Regions from separate parts of the Paracerasibacillus soli genome, predicted to be linked through region 1. Evidence: predicted binding sites of a transcription regulator. Region 1 holds the regulator's gene; each other region holds the start of a gene.

Region 1 (6,439 bases):
TTGTCAATCTATCCAAGAAAACTCACCTGTTAATGCTTTTGTTCTCCCATATCCGAGTGAAATGCCAGGATATGAAGATGAAGTAATCATGGCTGCAGGTACATTTATCCAGGGTGCAAGCCTCGAGCTATCTGCTGATGGACCTATTCGTAAACCATACACAGCGTATGTTCAAGGGGGTTTAACATATGCTCATGTAAAGATTGCTTTAGTGGAATCGATTAAGAAGTTAGTGGAAAAAGGTTATTTAACGATAAATTAGGGTATATATATGGGAGAGAGGAATAATTTGGGAGGAACAAAAATTGAAATACACGAAGGAAGATATTATTGCTAAAATTAAGCAAGAAAATGTGAGGTTTATTCGTCTGCAATTTACCGATATGCTCGGGACAATTAAAAATGTAGAAATACCACTGAGTCAATTAGACAAAGCTTTAGATAATAAGATGATGTTCGATGGATCTTCAATTGAAGGATTTGTTCGAATTGAGGAATCAGATATGTATCTATATCCTGATATTGATTCATTCGTCGTATTTCCATGGACATCTGAAAAAGGTAAAGTTGCTCGGTTCATTTGTGACATTTATAATCCTGATGGTACACCTTTTGCTGGGTGTCCACGGTATAATTTAAAGAGAAACATAAAGGAAATGGAGAAATTAGGCTTTACGGCATTCAATATTGGTACGGAACCTGAGTTTTTCTTATTTAAGTTAGATGAACGCGGTGAACCATCATTAGAATTAAATGATCATGGTGGTTATTTCGATTTAGCTCCTACTGATTTAGGGGAAAATTGCAGAAGAGATATTGTATTAGAGTTAGAGGAAATGGGATTTGAAATTGAAGCATCACATCATGAGGGTGCACCCGGGCAGCATGAAATTGATTTTAAATATTCGGATGCTATTCGTCATTGTGATGATATTCAAACCTTTAAATTAGTCGTGAAAACAGTAGCCCGAAAACATCGTTTACATGCTACTTTTATGCCGAAACCGTTATTCGGTGTTTATGGTTCCGGTATGCACGTAAATATGTCTCTATTTAAAGAGGGAGTCAATGCTTTTTTCGATGAAGCGAAAGAGATGCAACTAAGTGATACGGCATACCACTTTATTGCAGGACTAATTAAACATGCACAAAACTATACAGCAATTACTAATCCTACTGTAAACTCTTATAAACGGTTAGTTCCTGGCTATGAAGCACCATGTCATGTTGCGTGGTCGGCACAAAATAGAAGCCCATTAGTCCGTGTTCCTTTTTCCCGTGGTTTAAGTACCCGTGTAGAACTTCGTAGTGTGGATCCAACGGCAAACCCATATCTGGCAATTGCAGTTTTATTACGTGCAGGCTTAGACGGTTTGCAACATAAGTTAACTCCGCCTGATGCTGTAAATCGTAATATATATGAGATGACTGCGGAGGAAAGACAAGCGAATGGCATTCATACATTACCCGAAACACTAGCCGATGCACTACAACAATTAGCTGGTGATAAAGTAATGATGGAAGCGATGGGATCACATTTATACGAACATTTTTTAGAAGCGAAGAAAATTGAATGGGATATGTTTAGAAAAACCGTACATCCGTGGGAACGAGAACAGTATTTAACGCAGTACTAGAAAGTAATAAGTAAAGTTTTAAACCCCTATTGAACGCTATAATGTTCAATAGGGGTTTTTTTATTGCATGATTATGAGAGATTCATAGTTTAACAGTTGTTATGTATATAATCTTAATGAATATGACGATAAAGACCAATTACCTTCCCTAGTATCGTAACATTTTGATAAATAAGTGGTTCCATCATTGCATTTTCTGGTTGGAGGCGGATATGATCAGTTTCTTTAAAGAAACGTTTTACTGTAGCTTCATTATCTTCTGTCATGGCAACTACAATCTCCCCATTTTGAGCTGTATTTTGCTGCTTTACAATGACTCTATCGCCATTTAAAATACCGGCTTCAATCATACTATCTCCATCAATAATCAAGCCAAAAAGTTGATCATCAGGACTTGTAGAAGATTTAGGTACTGGAATAAATTCTTCAATATTTTCAATCGCAGTGATTGGGAGACCAGCGGTAACTTTACCAATCAGTGGTGCATATGTAGCTTCATCACGGGGTATATTATTTTCCTCGGATTGAATAAGAATTTCTATGGCTCTAGGTTTTGTCGGGTCCCTACGAATATAACCTTTTTTTTCTAATCTTGATAAATGTCCGTGAACAGTAGAACTAGAAGCAAGACCCACAGCCTCAGCAATTTCTCTTACAGATGGAGGATATCCTTTTTTATCTACTTCGTCTTTTATAAAGTCAAGAATCGCTTTTTGTCTAGTAGATATCTTTGTCATGAAAGACACACCCTTTACATATTAATAGCTAATGTAAGTATAACATAAGGTTTTTGGACAAGCAAACATTCGTTCTAAAGTACCATTGACAAGACCGTATGTTCTGGTATACTAAAAATAAGAACAAAGGTTCCGTTTTTTGAAAAGGAGTGAAGATTGATGTTTGGTAAACTGACAAAAGTTGATTTATTTTATATCATTACCTTTATACTTGCATTATTATTTTTATATGTTTCCTTAATTAATTCATAATCAAATAGGAGTTTAAAAATGAAAGCTATTTTATATTGTAGGGTTAGTACAAATAAAGAAACACAAGAAACATCTCTAAAGAGACAAAAAGAGGAATTGTGCAAGCTTGCTGAAGCTTATAATATGACCGTTGTGGAAATAATTGAAGAAAAGGCAAGTGGTTACGAGATTGAGAGAGAAGGTATTTTTAAATTACTTGAACTTTTTGCAGCAGAGAAAGCAACTGTTCTACTCATCCAAGATGAAACGAGATTAGGAAGAGGGAATACTAAAATTGCTTTATTCCATCAACTTCATAAGTTAAAGGTTAAAATCTTTACAGTACGAAACTATGGAGAACTTGAAATATCAGAGTCGGATTCTATGGTTTTGCAAATTGTAAGTATTGTCGAAGAGTTTCAAAGAAAAATACATAACGCAAAAATAAAGCGTGGCATGAAACGAGCGGTAGAACAGGGATATAATCCTAGAAAAAACTTGAAAAATATTGATCAAGCACCAGGGAGAAAAAGAGTTGCCTTCCCTATTGAAGAGGTCGAACGCTTAAGAAATCAACATCTAACATTCGATGAAATAACAAAAACATTAAATGGATTGGGATATGATGTTTCGAAAGCAACGGTTCATCGTCGATATCAAGAGCATGTAAAACAGACATGATATATATATAAGATTGTGATAAAATATCAAAGACTAGAGATAGTCTTTTTTTTATGGATAGACTATTTACTTAGGAGGCAGACAGATGCTATCAAAGAAGAAACTGCAGAGAATTAATGAACTCGCAAATAAACAAAAAAGGCAAGTTTTAACACAAGAAGAAAAAGAGGAACAACAAAAATTACGACAAGAATATTTAGCGAACGTACGAAGGTCTTTTACAAACGAATTAAAATCTATGACGGTCATTGACCCAAAAGGCCAAGATGTGACACCAAAGAAAGTAAAAGAATTGCAAAAGCGTATGAAAGATCAATCATAAACTATTTGTTTGGCAAGGTATTGTCAAAAAAACGACAAATATCGCAAGCTTTATCTATATAGCTTGTTAAGTCACATATTTCATTATAAGATGTAGAAGGAAGTTATTTAGTTGAAGAAGAAAGGGGATTACTATGTCGAAACCAATTGAACAACTATCTGTAAATACAATCCGGACATTGTCTATTGATGCAATTGAAAAGGCAAATTCTGGTCATCCAGGTTTACCAATGGGAGCAGCTCCAATGGCCTACGTATTATGGACAGATTTTATGAATCATAATCCAAAAAATTCAAAATGGTTTAACCGCGATCGTTTTGTATTATCGGCGGGTCATGGCTCCATGTTACTGTATAGCTTATTGCATTTATCAGGCTATGAAGTATCTATTGATGATATTAAAAATTTTCGCCAATGGGGTTCTAACACACCAGGACATCCAGAAGTACTTGATACAGATGGTGTTGAAGCAACAACTGGACCTTTAGGACAAGGTATTGCAATGTCCGTTGGTATGGCAATGGCTGAAGCGCATTTAGCTAGTCAATTTAATACAGAAGATTTTTCCGTTATCGACCATTATACATATGCACTTGTAAGTGATGGGGATTTAATGGAAGGTATTTCCCATGAAGCAGCCTCTTTAGCAGGTCACTTAAAACTTGGAAAACTAATTGCTTTATATGATTCAAATGATATTTCTTTAGATGGGGATTTAGATCGATCTTTCTCTGATAAAACAGAAAAACGTTTTGAATCATATGGTTGGCAAGTTTTACGCGTAGAAGATGGCAATAACATCGAAGAAATCCGTGAAGCAATTAAACAGGCAAAACGAAATACAGATCAACCAACACTAATTGAAGTTAAAACAGTAATTGGGTATGGCTCACCGAATAAATCTGCTTCTTCAGATGCACATGGATCACCACTAGGAACAGATGAAGTGAAGTTAACGAAAGAATACTATAAATGGACACATGAAGATTTTTATGTACCAGAAGAAGTTTATGAAGATTTTCAAACTAAAATTATAGATAACGGTATAAAAACAGAATCTGCATGGAATGAACTATTCGCAGCTTATAAAGAAAAGTATCCACAAAAAGCGGATAAGTTAGCATTGGCAATGCAAGGAAAACTACCTGAAGGATGGTATGATAACTTACCGGAATTCACGCCTGGAGAAGATACGATTGCTACTCGTTCTGCTTCTGGAAAAGTGTTAAATGGAATTGCGGAAAATGTACCTTTCTTTATAGGGGGTAGTGCTGATTTAGCAGGTTCTAATAAAACGTTAATTAATGGTGCAGAAGATTTCACAGCAGATCATTATAATGGACGAAATATTTGGTTTGGTGTTCGTGAACACGCAATGGGTGCTGCATTAAACGGAATGGCATTACATGGCGGTCTAAAAGTCTATGGTGGAACATTCTTTGTATTTAGTGACTATGTACGTCCGGCAGTGCGGTTATCTGCCTTAATGAAAACCCCTGTAACATATGTATTTACACACGATTCTATAGCAGTAGGAGAAGACGGTCCAACTCATGAACCAGTTGAACATTTAGCTGCGTTTCGCGCAATGCCTAACTTATCTGTTATTCGTCCTGCTGATGGTAATGAGACCAAAGCAGCTTGGCGCCTAGCAGTAGAGTCAACCAATCAACCAACTGCCCTTGTGTTAACAAGACAAGATCTACCTACTTTACCTGGTACGAAAGAACATGCGTATGAAGGTGTCAAACGTGGGGCATATATTGTGAGTCCTTCTGTTAAAGAAGTACCAGATGCAATTTTATTAGCAACAGGATCGGAAGTGCAATTAGCAGTACGTGCACAGGAACAATTAAAGGAAAAAGATATTGATGTGCGTGTTGTAAGTATGCCTTCATGGGATCGATTTGACGCACAAGATGTTACTTACAAACAATCCGTTTTACCAAAAGAAGTGAAAAAACGGGTAGGAATTGAAATGGCTACTTCTTTCGGTTGGGAACGATATATCGGTGATGAAGGTGTCATGATTGGAATCGACAGATTTGGTGCTTCAGCAAACGGAGAAAAAGTAATGCAAGAATATGGATTTACAGTGGAAAACGTTGTAAAACACGTTGAAGGATTATTTCAATAAAAACAGTGGACGTAACGTTTTGCATATTCACGCTAATTTGCAAACACACGTTATAAATGTAAAGGACAGAGCGTAATATTTCTGTTAAAAGGGACATGAAATCAAAAATATACTTTCTTATTTTTAAAAATACTACCATGTAGACCACTGAAAGTCTTTTGAGCTTTCAGTGGCATGACAATATTACTAGGAGAGCCCCCAAACTTCCGAATAGGAAATTTGGGGGCTCTCTTTATCAATACAAGGAATTTTTTTTACTTCAATATGATGTTTACCGTGTAAACACCTTCCTTGAAAGCAATGGATAGATCCTTTAGCACCAGCCACTTTTTAATATATATTTTCGGTAGCCTTCATTTCCCAATCTATTTTTTGAGTGGCTATCATTCTGCGCCCTTTTTTTATAAGTTGCAACTTCATCGGGCATTCGACAAAACTAGTGCAATTCTACACGATAATATGACAGAATAATTAAATTTTATTAGTTATAATAGAGTTACTAGGAGGGGATGAATGTGGATGTTTATTCAATCTACTGGATTAAAGAAGAGATAGCAGATCATTATTTTTATAAGAGTGACTATTTATATCGATTTTTTAAAGCTTATGAAGCAGAGCCAAATAGACCTGATCTAGCAGCGCAATTCGCGTTTATTACGAAGGACTTATTAAAAGAAAAGATAATGCAAGATAT
Region 2 (6,439 bases), on a different contig from region 1:
CTTCTAATGTTTCACGATTATATCGTTGTCCATGGCATACTTCACATGGAACATACACATCTGGCAAAAAGTGCATTTCAATTTTAATAATACCATCCCCACGACAAGCTTCACAACGGCCACCTTTAACGTTAAAACTAAATCGGCCTTTTTTATATCCACGTACTTTCGCCTCATTTGTTTGAGCAAATACATCACGTATATCATCAAAAACTCCCGTATATGTTGCTGGATTGGAACGTGGTGTCCGCCCAATTGGGGATTGGTCGATTTCAATTACTTTTTCAATATGTTCAATCCCTTTTATTTCTCTAAACTTACCAGGACGATGTTTGCCAGTATATAATTGTTTCGCAAGTGCTTTATAAATAATTTCATTTACTAACGTACTTTTACCAGAACCAGAAACTCCGGTAACAACAGTAAATAATCCAATAGGAATTTTAACATGGACATTTTTTAAGTTATTTTCCTTCGCACCTATCACTTCAATAAAACGGTCATCTGCTTCTCGGCGTTTAACAGGTAAAGGGATAAAGTCCTTTCCAGATAAATACTTTCCAGTTAACGACTTTCTATTTTTCATCACTTTTTCTGGTGTTCCACTTGCGACGATTTCTCCACCATGCTCACCCGCTCCTGGCCCGATATCAATCAACCAATCTGCTGCAAGCATTGTATCTTCGTCATGTTCTACAACAATTAAAGTATTATCAAGATCACGCATACTTTTTAACGTAGCAATTAACCTATCGTTATCTCGTTGATGAAGGCCAATTGATGGTTCGTCCAAAACGTATAATACCCCTGTAAGCGCAGAGCCAATTTGAGTCGCAAGACGAATTCGTTGCGCTTCCCCACCAGAAAGTGTTCCTGCTGTACGAGATAACGTTAAATAATCCAGGCCAACATTATTTAAAAATTCTAAGCGGTTATCTATTTCTCTTAATATTAAGCGGGCAATCTGTTCTTCTTTTTCACTTAACTGTAAAGTTTTGAAAAACTGTCTTGCTTCTATAATTGAATAATCCGTTACTTCACTAACGTGTTTATCATTTATTAAGACAGCTAGTGCTTCCGGACGGAGCCTGTATCCTTTACATGTTGGGCAATTTTTAATCGCCATATATTTTTCTAATGTTTCACGAGTGAATTCAGAAGCGGTTTCCTTATATCGCCTCGCAATATTATTCATTACACCTTCAAATACAATCATTTGATCTCGCTCATTACCAAATTCATTCATGTAATGAAAATGAATTTCTTCCTTTCCGCTTCCATATAACACTTTATTCATCAATTGCTCAGGTATATCTTTTACAGGTATATCCATATCAATTCCGTAGTGTGTACAAACACTTTTTAATAATTGCGGATAATATTGGGAACTAATCGGTTTCCATGCTTCAATGGCATGTTCATTTAAAGATTTCGTCCAATCTGGAATAACTAAATCAAGATCTACCTCTAATTTCGTTCCAAGTCCATCACAACTTGTACATGCTCCATAAGGACTATTGAAAGAAAAGAGCCGTGGCTCCAATTCACTTATTGAAAAACCACAAATTGGACAAGCATGATTTTCACTAAATAACAGTTCTTCTTCATCCATTACATCAACGATTACTTTCCCCTCACCAAGTGCAAGTGCTGTTTCCAAAGAGTCACTTAATCTACTTTCCACACCTGGTTTTACAATAATACGATCCACCACTACTTCAATATCGTGTTTTTTATTCTTTTCTAATTTAATTTCTTCCGTTACTTCACGTAATTCTTTATCCACACGTATCCTGACATATCCTTCTTGCTTTAACTTTTCAAGAACTTTTACATGTTCTCCTTTTCTTCCAGAAACGATTGGGCCTAAAATTTGAAGTCGGGTTCTTTCCGGTAACTCCATTATTCTGTCAACCATTTGTTGAATCGTCTGTGAAGATATTTCAATCCCGTGTTTTGGACATGTTGGATGCCCAATTCTCGCATATAGCAAGCGTAAATAATCATAGATTTCTGTTACGGTACCAACCGTTGAACGAGGATTACGACTTGTTGTTTTCTGGTCAATGGATATAGCTGGGGATAAGCCTTCTATCGTGTCGACATCTGGCTTATCCATTTGTCCAAGAAACTGCCGTGCATAAGCCGACAACGATTCAACATAGCGGCGCTGTCCTTCCGCATAGATTGTATCGAATGCTAATGATGACTTGCCCGAACCTGATAATCCTGTTAAAACGACAAGTTTGTTTTTAGGGATTTCAAGATTGATGTTTTTTAAATTGTTAGCCCTTGCTCCTTGAATTTTAATTGCTTTACTTGGCATCATGAATCAACCTTTCACATCTAAAGAGTTCAAAAATGTATCCATTTCTTCATTTACATTTCTGCTTTCAATTCAAATAGAATATCTCTAAGTTCAGCAGCACGTTCAAAATCAAGTGCTTTTGCAGCTTCACGCATTTCTTTTTCCATTTCATCTATCACTTTCAAGCGTTCTTGTTTTGACATCTTCGTTAAACTCTTCGCTTTTGATTCGTAAGCTGTCTCTTCCTCCGCTGCAATTGTAGCACGAATGACATCTCGTACTTCCTTCTTAATTGTTGTCGGCGTTATATGATGCTTTTCATTATATTCCATTTGAATTTTACGTCGACGATTCGTTTCATCTATCGCAACTTGCATTGATCTCGTAATCTTATCTGCATACATGATGACTTGCCCATTTTCATTACGAGCTGCACGACCAATTGTTTGAATCAAGGAACGTTCTGAACGTAAAAATCCTTCTTTATCCGCATCTAATATCGTGACGAGGGATACTTCCGGTATATCCAAACCTTCCCTTAGTAAGTTAATCCCAATCAGTACATCATATTTGCGAACACGTAAATCACGAATAATTTCAATCCGCTCTAAAGTCTTAATTTCCGAATGCAAATAGGCAACTTTAATGCCAACTTCCTTTAAATAATCTGTTAAGTCTTCTGCCATCTTTTTCGTCAAAGTTGTAACAAGTACGCGTTCATCTCGTTCCGTCCGTTTATTGATTTCTCCAATCAGATTATCAATTTGTCCTTCGATTGGACGAATTTCAATTTTCGGATCTAACAATCCCGTTGGACGAATAATTTGTTCGGTTACATCTGGAGCATGCTCTAACTCATAAGGGCCCGGCGTTGCTGACACATAAATCAATTGATTTGTCTTTTTTTCAAATTCCTCAAACCTTAATGGACGGTTATCTAGTGCAGACGGTAGACGAAAGCCATGGTCGACTAATACTTGTTTTCTCGCTCTATCTCCATTAAACATACCCCTAATCTGTGGCAACGTAACATGTGACTCGTCTAATACGACTAAGAAGTCATCCGGAAAAAAGTCGAGTAATGTATAAGGTGTTGCTCCTGCTTCACGCAATGTAATATGTCGCGAGTAGTTTTCAATGCCTGAACAAAAACCCATTTCCCGCATCATTTCTAAATCATAATTCGTTCTTTGTTCTAATCGCTGTGCTTCCAATAACTTGTTTTGTTCATGTAATTCTTGCAAACGTTCTTCTAGTTCTTTTTCTATACGCTCTATTGCTAATTTCATCTTATCTTCACCGGTAACGAAGTGTGAAGCTGGGAAGATTGCCACATGCTCGCGATCTGCTACAATTTCACCAGTGAGGGCATCCACCTCTCGAATGCGATCAATTTCATCCCCGAAAAATTCAATGCGGATACAATGCTCTTCTTTTGATGCAGGAATAATTTCAACGGAATCTCCACGTACTCGAAATGTACCCCGTTTAAATTCAATATCATTACGTTCATATAAAATATTTACAAGTTCACGTAATAATTCATCTCGATCCTTTTGCATCCCCATTCGCAAAGATAAAACTTGCTTGCGATATTCCTCTGGGGAACCTAACCCAAAAATACAGGAAACACTCGCTACAATTAAAACATCCTGTCTTTCAAATAAAGAAGATGTTGCGGAGTGGCGCAGTTTATCAATTTCGTCATTAATACTTGCATCTTTTTCAATATACGTATCAGATGAAGGCACATAGGCTTCTGGCTGATAATAATCATAATAACTAACGAAGTATTCTACCGCATTATTAGGAAAAAACTCTTTAAATTCACTATATAATTGGCCGGCTAACGTTTTATTGTGGGCCATGACCAAAGTTGGACGATTAATTTCTTTTACGACATTGGAAATTGTAAAGGTCTTTCCTGTCCCAGTTGCCCCAAGTAATGTTTGGTGGCGTTGTCCAGCCAATACCTTTTTTACTATTTCTTCTATTGCCTTAGGTTGATCGCCTTGTGGCGTATAAGACGATACAAGCTCGAATTTATTTTCCAAAGGTAAAATCTCCCTTCGTTTTATATCTTTCCATAGTGTATCATACTTTCATATAATCAAACGTTTCTCCTATATATACTGCTATTAGTATACCAAAAAACGAACAGACATTCGAATAATATACATTATAAAAACAATAATTGCTTACAACTCAAACACCAACATCATACCCTAATATTATAAATTTTGAAAAGGCTCGTTCACAGGGGTACTCCCCCTATGAACGAGCCTTTTAATGGTGCAACACTTTATTATTCTGTAACTTCTAATAGACCTGCTGCGCCTTTTTCTACATGATTGAATTGGTGTGTAACAAATGTATATGTTCCAGCTTCTTTTACAGTAAACTCAACAACTGCACCGCCACTAGCAGGTAACATAATTGTTTGCATTCCTTCAAAGTGATTAACTGGATTTCCGTCTATATATACATCATCAAATAATGTTCCGACAACGTGAAAGCTACTTACTTCATTTGGACCGACGTTGTTAATATAGAAGCGTACTTTATCACCAACTTTTGCAGTCAGTGGTTCATCTTTTAAATCTGTTGTTGTACCATTTGTATTTGGTTGTCCATCATGCAATGCCTTTGTAGAAAATACAACTGCTGTTGGATTACCGTCTGTCATATCTTTTAAGTCATTATATTTGTACCATTCATTTTGAATAATAACATATTCTTGATCCACTTCGTTATCTGTAGGATAGCCATCTTTTGGCTTCACGATAATAACACCATGCATTCCATTTGCAATATGTGTTAATACTGGATTGGTTCCACAATGATACATAAATACGCCTGGATTATCCGCACTATACGTGAATGTACCTTCTTCATTTGGCATTACGTCAATAAAGTTTTTACTTGGTGCTGTGTGTACAGCGTGAAAATCCATGCTATGCGGAATGGCAGGGTCATGGTTATCTAAAGTAAAGTGAATCGTATCTCCTTCATTTACGACAACCAATGGGCCTGGGGCTTCTCCATTGAAGGTCCAAGCTTTATATACATTACCTGGTGCAATTTCAATATCTGTAATTTGTGCTGTCATTTTCACATAAACATCTGTACCTTTACGTTCCATTTCTAATGGTGTCGGTTTTTCATTTATTCCTTCATGCGGTTCAAATACTTGCGTTGATTCAACTTGCTGCTTTTCCTTTGCTTGCACTTGACTTACCTCTTGTTGACCTTGACCACAACCTGCTAATAAAAGCGTAATCGCACTTAAACCTACTAATGTTTTAAGTCCCATTTTTTTCATCATAAACTTTCACCCCTATAATTTTAGATAAGTTCCACTTCGTATAATGGTAGAATGAATGCAGGATGAATGCTGTGGCTTATCTTTAATTACATTATAGGAGATGTTCCTTTCATCACATGTGACTTAAATCACATTAATTAGATGAAATGTGACTAAATAGCGACAGATATAACCACTGTTAAAACGTTGTTAACATTGGATTTTCAATAAAAAATGGTGCTAATTACCAGCATAATTAGCACCATAGTTTGTGAACAGTTACACAACCTCGCATTTGAATTTTAACTCTGTCGGTATGGTTCTTTTGTAAATAACAAACCAAGTTCATGATGTTCCCCTTCGTATAATGCACTTTGAATGAAACGTACTTCTCCTTTATCGTCGATTACATCTAATTTAAAATATGCACCGCCGTCTTGTAATGCTTCATAAAACTCATGTTCATCTTTAATTTTCTTGCCATTCACTTTCATAATTTTCTCACCTACAGACATGTCAAAGCGATCAGCAGGCGTACCCGGAATGATACCTAATATTTGTATACCCGTACCTTTCTGATAGTAAAATGGTGTCTGCTCCTTGTCTTTGACACGTTGGCGATAATGAATCATTTCTTGTCCTATAATCGCGATAATAACGGCAATAAAAGATAGCCATTTCACATATACACTTCCTGCAGCTAGCATGAGGACAATCAGACCAAGTAGAAATATTTGTAAAGATATTCTTTTGGCAACTACTGTCGCGATATTACTCCGCACTTTAAAATCAAATCCTACAAGAAAAGGGACAAGTAACAATCCAAA
Region 3 (6,439 bases), on a different contig from region 1:
AGTTGAATATATTTATTGAACATCGGGCAACCGATTTCGGTATGGATGAAACAAACGGGAAAGGCGAAGGAGTTGTAACAGGATACGGGAAAATAGAGGGAAAGCCTGTCTACCTATTTGCTCAAGATTTTACCGTGTTTGGTGGGGCACTAGGGGAAATGCATGGTAAAAAGATTGCCCATGTTATGGATTTGGCGGCCAAAAATGGTGTTCCATTTATAGGCCTTAATGATTCTGGTGGTGCACGTATCCAGGAAGGAGTTTCATCTCTTGATGGATATGGTCAGGTATTTTACAGGAATGCGATATATTCGGGTGTCATACCACAAATATCAGTCATTATGGGGCCCAGTGCTGGCGGGGCAGTATACTCACCAGCGATTACTGATTTTGTCATTATGGTGGAAAAAACATCACAAATGTTTATTACGGGACCAAAAGTAATCGAAACAGTTACTGGTGAAAAAATAACAGCTGAGGAATTAGGTGGGGCCCATATCCATAATTCCAAAAGTGGAAATGCTCATATTCAAACTAAAACAGAAGCAGAAGCATTAGATGCAGTAAAAGAATTGTTACGTTACTTGCCTGCAAATAATGAGGAGAAACCACCTGTTACACAATATGATGAATCTGATCATTTACGTCCAAACTTAACGGAGATAGTGCCATATGATTCTGTACGGCCATATGACGTGAAACGGGTTATCCATGATATAGTAGATAAAGATAGTTTCTTTGAAATCCATCAATCTTTTGCAAAAAATATTGTTGTGGGGTTTGCGCGGATAAATGGGCAAGCTGTAGGCCTTGTCTGTAATCAGCCTAAATATATGGCCGGTGGTCTAGATATCGATTCAAGTGACAAAGCAGCGCGTTTCATTCGTTTTTGTGATTGTTTTCATATTCCGATTATTACCTTTGAAGATGTCACAGGTTTTTTCCCCGGAGTGAAACAGGAACATGGTGGCATCATAAGACATGGGGCCAAAATATTGTACGCCTACTCAGAAGCTACCGTACCTAAAATAACGGTTATAACGCGTAAAGCATATGGTGGAGCGTATGTGGCTTTAAATAGTAAGGCAATTGGAGCAGATATCGTGTATGCATGGCCAAATGCTGAAATAGCTGTGATGGGACCGGAAGGAGCAGCTAATATCATTTTTGCTAAGGAAATTGCTGATAGTAGTGACCCGGAAAAAACGCGACAGGAGATGATTCATACATATCGAGAAAAGTTTGCAAATCCATATATTGCTGCAGGATTAGGTATGGTTGACGATGTGATTGATCCACGGGAAACTAGGATAAAACTAATCCAGGCATTAGAAATGTTACAAAATAAAACAGAAGTTCGTCCATCAAAAAAGCATGGTAATATACCATTATAATTTTTTGATTTATAATAGAATAGTTAAGACACAAAAGAAAGGATAATGACAACATGATTACCATTAATGAAGAACGTTTGGTACAAGAGTTTTTCGAACTTGTACAAATTGATTCTGAAACAAAACATGAAGCAGAAATTGCCCAAGTATTGAAACAAAAGTTTAAAGAATTAGGGTTAGATGTAATAGAGGATGATGCAAAAGAAAAAACTGGTCATGGTGCAGGTAACCTTATTTGTACACTGAAAGGGAATAAAGAAGGTGCTGACACCATTTATTTTACTTCCCATATGGATACGGTTGTTCCAGGTAAAGGTGTTAAGCCATCTATTAAAGACGGCTATATTGTATCAGACGGTACTACCATTCTCGGTTCAGATGACAAGGCAGGTTTAGCTGCTATAATTGAATCGATTCGTACATTGAAAGAACAAGAGATTCCGCACGGTGACGTACAATTTGTGATTACTGTTGGAGAAGAATCTGGTTTAGTTGGGGCGAAAGTGTTAGATCCTTCTCTCATTAAAGCAAAGTATGGATATGCGATTGATAGTGATGGTCAAGTAGGAAATATCGTTGTAGCAGCCCCAACGCTAGCAAAGCTATTTATGGTGATGCATGGGAAAACTGCACATGCTGGAGTTGCACCAGAAAAGGGGATTTCAGCTATTACATTAGCGGCAAAAGCAATTGCAAAAATGCCATTAGGTCGAATTGATGAGGAAACTACTGCAAATATCGGCCGATTTGAAGGTGGTCAGCAAACGAATATTGTTTGTGATTATGTTGAAATTCAAGCAGAGGCAAGATCGCTTGTACCTGAGAAAATGGAACAACAAGTAGCAAAAATGAAACAAGCTTTTGAGGAAACTGCAAAAGAGTATGGTGGTTCTGCAAATGTAGAAATTAAAGTGGCTTATCCTGGATTTAAACAGCAAGCAGGTGACCAAGTTGTAGAAATAGCAAGAAAAGCTGCTGAAAAAATTGGACGTACTAGTGAACTCCTGCAAAGTGGTGGAGGAAGTGATGCCAATGTTATTGCAGGATTTGGTATCCCTACAGTTAATTTAGCAGTTGGCTATGAAGAAATTCATACAACAAATGAGCGTATTCCAGTTTCGGAACTAATAAAAATTACGGAATTTGTTACTGCTATTATTCAAGAAGTAGCACAATAATTTTATTCCAATGAAAAAAGAGCCACTAAGGAAGATGATAACTTTTTTAGGAGGGCTCTTTTTTATGGTATAATAGATATGAACAAACGTTCGTTTTGGATAGAAGGTGTATAATAATGTTACAACTCAAGCCGACGAAAGCCCGGGTAATATTTCATATTGATATGAACTGTTTTTATGCATCGGTTGAAATGGCTTATAATCCTAAGTTAAAGGGACTGCCATTAGCCATTGCAGGAAATCCTGAAGAACGAAAAGGAATTATTGTGACGAGTAGTTATGAAGCAAGAGCGCAAGGTGTAAAGACAACAATGCCTATTTGGCAAGCTAGAAAGCTTTGCCCGAATTTAAAAATATTAAAACCTAATTTTCCCCGCTATCAGGCTGCCTCAACAGAAATCTTTAAATTCTTAGCTAGTATTACACCTTACGTAGAACCAGTTTCAATTGATGAAGGCTATATAGATGTGACAGATATAGACTACGAAGGTGGTCCAGTTCAACTTGCTCATGACATTCAGAAAACAATTAAAGATACATTGGACTTACCATGCAGTATTGGCATAGCGCCTAATAAATTTTTAGCGAAGATGGCTTCAGATATGAAAAAGCCATTAGGTGTTACGATACTTAGAAAACGAGATATTCATCAGAAACTTTGGGTTTTACCGATAGAAGAAATGTACGGTGTCGGAAATAAAACTGCGGAAAAGCTTCGTAAACTTGGTGTGGAAACAATAAAGGATCTAGCTGAAAAAGATGTATATGTACTGAAACAATTACTCGGTATAAACGGGGTACGATTAAAGAATCGAGCGAATGGCATTGATGTACGTCCTGTTGACCCGGATGCTGTTCATGATTTCAAAAGTATTGGTAGCTCGCAAACATTGCCAGAAGATACAACAGATGAGCTGGAATTATTTCAATTAATGAACGAGTTAGCGCGTAATATTGAACGCAGGATGAAGCGAAAAGAAGCGGTTGCGAGAACGGTTCAATTGATGATTCGTTATCATGACCGAAAAACCGTAACTCGTAGTAAAGCTTTGCCTATGTATATTGACGATAAAGAAGCGTTAGTTCGAGTTGCAAAGGAGCTTTTTCAGTTAAATTGGACAGGCGATCCTATTCGTTTACTCGGCATAACTGCCCAGGATTTAGCCGAGAAACATCAAGTAGCCCAACAGTTAGATCTTTTCACGTATGAAAAAAACGTAGAAAAGGATAAACTAAATTCTGTTATCGATGAGCTCACAACAAAATATGGTAAAAATCCGTTTATAGAACTAAAGCAAAAGGAGAAAACTGACAATACAATCTATCCCCGGACCAGTTTCCAAAAGGATTTTCTTCAAGAGTTTTTAAAAGAAAAATAACGGTATCTTATCCATATATGACATGACTTTTTAAATGCCATTTTAAAAATACCCTATAGGAAGTGGTTTTAGGTTGTACAATAAATGACGTTGGTGGTCAAATCTCGCCAGCGTCGTTTTCTTGTTTACACGAATTAATTTAATAGGCCAAAAGTAGTCGTTTGAGGATGAATATTAAATGGTGCGTACATATCGTTGTCCTACATGAAAATTGACACGCTTTCCGTGGGCACGGCTTCAGCCTCCTCGGAAGCAAAACCCGCTTCCTGTGAGGTCTTCAGACTCGTGCTGTTCATTCCCACAGGAGTCGGTCACTTTTCATTCCGGACAACTAGTATTGTGGGATGATGTTTATGAAAATGATTTATAAAATCATACGCTAGGGTAGTATCACTTCCCTAGCGTGTGATGACCAAATACATTTTTTGAACTGACTAATTAAAATGGTAAAATTATTATTTCATGATTCGTTTAACAATCTGATGTTTTAATTTGCTACCTGGATAGCGAAAAGGCAAATCAAATTTAGTTGTTTGATTTAACACACTTTTACGATGTGAAAAAGTATCGAAACTATACCTTCCATGGTATGCACCTAACCCACTAGCTCCAACTCCACCAAAGGGGAGGTTGGGATTTGCGAGATGATATAAAACATCGTTTATACATCCACCGCCAAATGAAATGTGCTCCATTATTTTATTTTGGTTTCGTTTATTTTCACCAAAATAATAAAGTGCTAAAGGTTTTTCTTCTCGCTTTAATTCAAGCAGCACTTTATTCAACTGTGTAAAAGTAATTATTGGTAAAATAGGGCCAAAAATTTCCTCTTGCATCACCGCATGTTCCCGTGTCACGTTATCTATGATTGTAGGTTCTATCTTTTGTTCAATTTCATCAATCTGTCCGCCACAAATAATTTCTCCATCATGTAGAAATTGTTCTAAACGCTTTAAATGGCTATTCGTAATGATTTTTACATACTCTTTGTTTTGAAGTGGGTACCTGCCATAAAACTGACGTATATATTTCATCATTTTCTGAACTAATTTCTTTTTAACACGATGATGGACATATATATAATCTGGGGCAACACAAGTTTGACCAGCATTTGTAAATTTACCCCAAACAATTCTTTTGGCGGCAAAGTCAATATTTGCATCGCAATCGATGATTACGGGACTTTTGCCACCAAGTTCTAATGTAATTGGTGTTACATGTTTACTTGCTGCTTCCATAACAATTTTACCGACGTTTGTACTCCCGGTAAAAAAGATATAGTCGAATTTCTGCTGTAATAATTTTTCACTTATCTGTTTATCCCCTTGTATGACGGTGAAATAATAAGGTGAGAAGTTTTCTTGAATCAAATCGTGTAAAAGTTTTGAAACATGCGAACTAAATTCTGATGGCTTTAAAATAATTGTATTACCAGCTGCAATAGCACCAATTGCAGGGGATAATGATAATTGCAATGGGTAATTCCATGGTGAAATAATCAAAGTTACCCCATAAGGCTCACGTAGAATATAACTTTGCGATCCTTTATGCGTGAGAGGGGAGTCAACTTTTTCTGGTTTCATCCATGTTTTTAAATGTTTTATAGCAAAATCAATTTCTGTGTATAAAAAGCCCAGTTCGGTCGTTAGAGATTCATGGCGTGATTTATGTAAGTCTTTTTCTAAAGCTTCGTATATCTGTATCTCACTTTTTTGCAACATTTTTTTTAGCAATTTTAATTGATTCATGCGAAATCCGTAATCTGCAGTCTGTCTTGTTAAATAATAGCTACGTTGTTTCTCAACTATCGTTTCAATCGTCATTCTTCTTCCTCCGTATTCTATTACAATGTAAATTCTGTAAAATCTTCCGCAATATATGTGTTTGGAAAAATGATACGTGCTTCTTCTAAAAGAGCTGGAATTTCATGATGTTGAAAACGAGAAGAAATATGCGTTAAAATGAGCTTTTGGACATGACCTTCTTTTGCTAATAAAGCTGCCTCCGTATTAGTAGAATGAAAATATTTATTCGCTAAATGGGCTTGATTGGCAGAAAAAGTAGCTTCATGTACTAAAACATCAACATGCTGAATAAATGTCACATTATTTTCAGTAGAACGAGTATCGCCAAGGATGGCAATTTGTTTACCAACTTTATCTGGACCAATGACATCTTCACGATGAATCACTTTTCCATTAGGTAAAGTGGTTACTTCGTTTTCTTTAATTTGCTTATAGAGAGGACCAGGCTGTACACCTAATGCTTTTAATTTGTCTACTTGTATACTACCTGGTTTATTTTTCTCTATAATACGATATCCGAAACTTAAAACGCCATGCTCAAGTTTTTTACAAATTACTTGAAAGGTATCATTATCTATAATCGTACCTTCTTCAATTTCAAAGATGTGTAGATCATATGCCAAATGGCTGCAGCTCAGTGATAAGCTTGTTTCAATGTATTTCTTTATTCCTGGTGGTCCATA

The links. Region 1 encodes LexA, which represses DNA repair genes until DNA is damaged. Its sites were predicted from a motif close to CGAACATATGTTCG; they were not measured.
Region 2: the regulator LexA is predicted to act here: its motif matches at 4,463-4,476, upstream of uvrB (excinuclease ABC subunit UvrB).
Region 3: the regulator LexA is predicted to act here: its motif matches at 2,652-2,665, upstream of ACFFIS_RS00745 (DNA polymerase IV).

The regions. Positions count from the first base shown of each region.
Region 1 covers NZ_JBHLWL010000008.1:25,237-31,675, forward strand. Annotated here, with positions in the region: gene ACFFIS_RS02125 (methionine gamma-lyase family protein) at 1-262, shown strand, start outside; gene glnA (type I glutamate--ammonia ligase) at 306-1,637, shown strand; gene lexA (transcriptional repressor LexA) at 1,751-2,374, opposite strand; gene ACFFIS_RS02140 (YneB family resolvase-like protein) at 2,645-3,286, shown strand; gene ACFFIS_RS02145 (DUF896 domain-containing protein) at 3,372-3,608, shown strand; gene tkt (transketolase) at 3,742-5,745, shown strand; gene sirA (sporulation inhibitor of replication protein SirA) at 6,261-6,439, shown strand, end outside.
Region 2 covers NZ_JBHLWL010000013.1:48,793-55,231, reverse strand. Annotated here, with positions in the region: gene uvrA (excinuclease ABC subunit UvrA) at 1-2,326, opposite strand, end outside; gene uvrB (excinuclease ABC subunit UvrB) at 2,380-4,362, opposite strand; gene ACFFIS_RS04020 (multicopper oxidase domain-containing protein) at 4,614-5,633, opposite strand; gene ACFFIS_RS04015 (PDZ domain-containing protein) at 5,915-6,439, opposite strand, start outside.
Region 3 covers NZ_JBHLWL010000002.1:65,220-71,658, forward strand. Annotated here, with positions in the region: gene ACFFIS_RS00735 (acyl-CoA carboxylase subunit beta) at 1-1,394, shown strand, start outside; gene ACFFIS_RS00740 (tripeptidase T) at 1,448-2,572, shown strand; gene ACFFIS_RS00745 (DNA polymerase IV) at 2,689-3,951, shown strand; gene ACFFIS_RS00750 (aldehyde dehydrogenase) at 4,407-5,774, opposite strand; gene rnz (ribonuclease Z) at 5,795-6,439, opposite strand, start outside.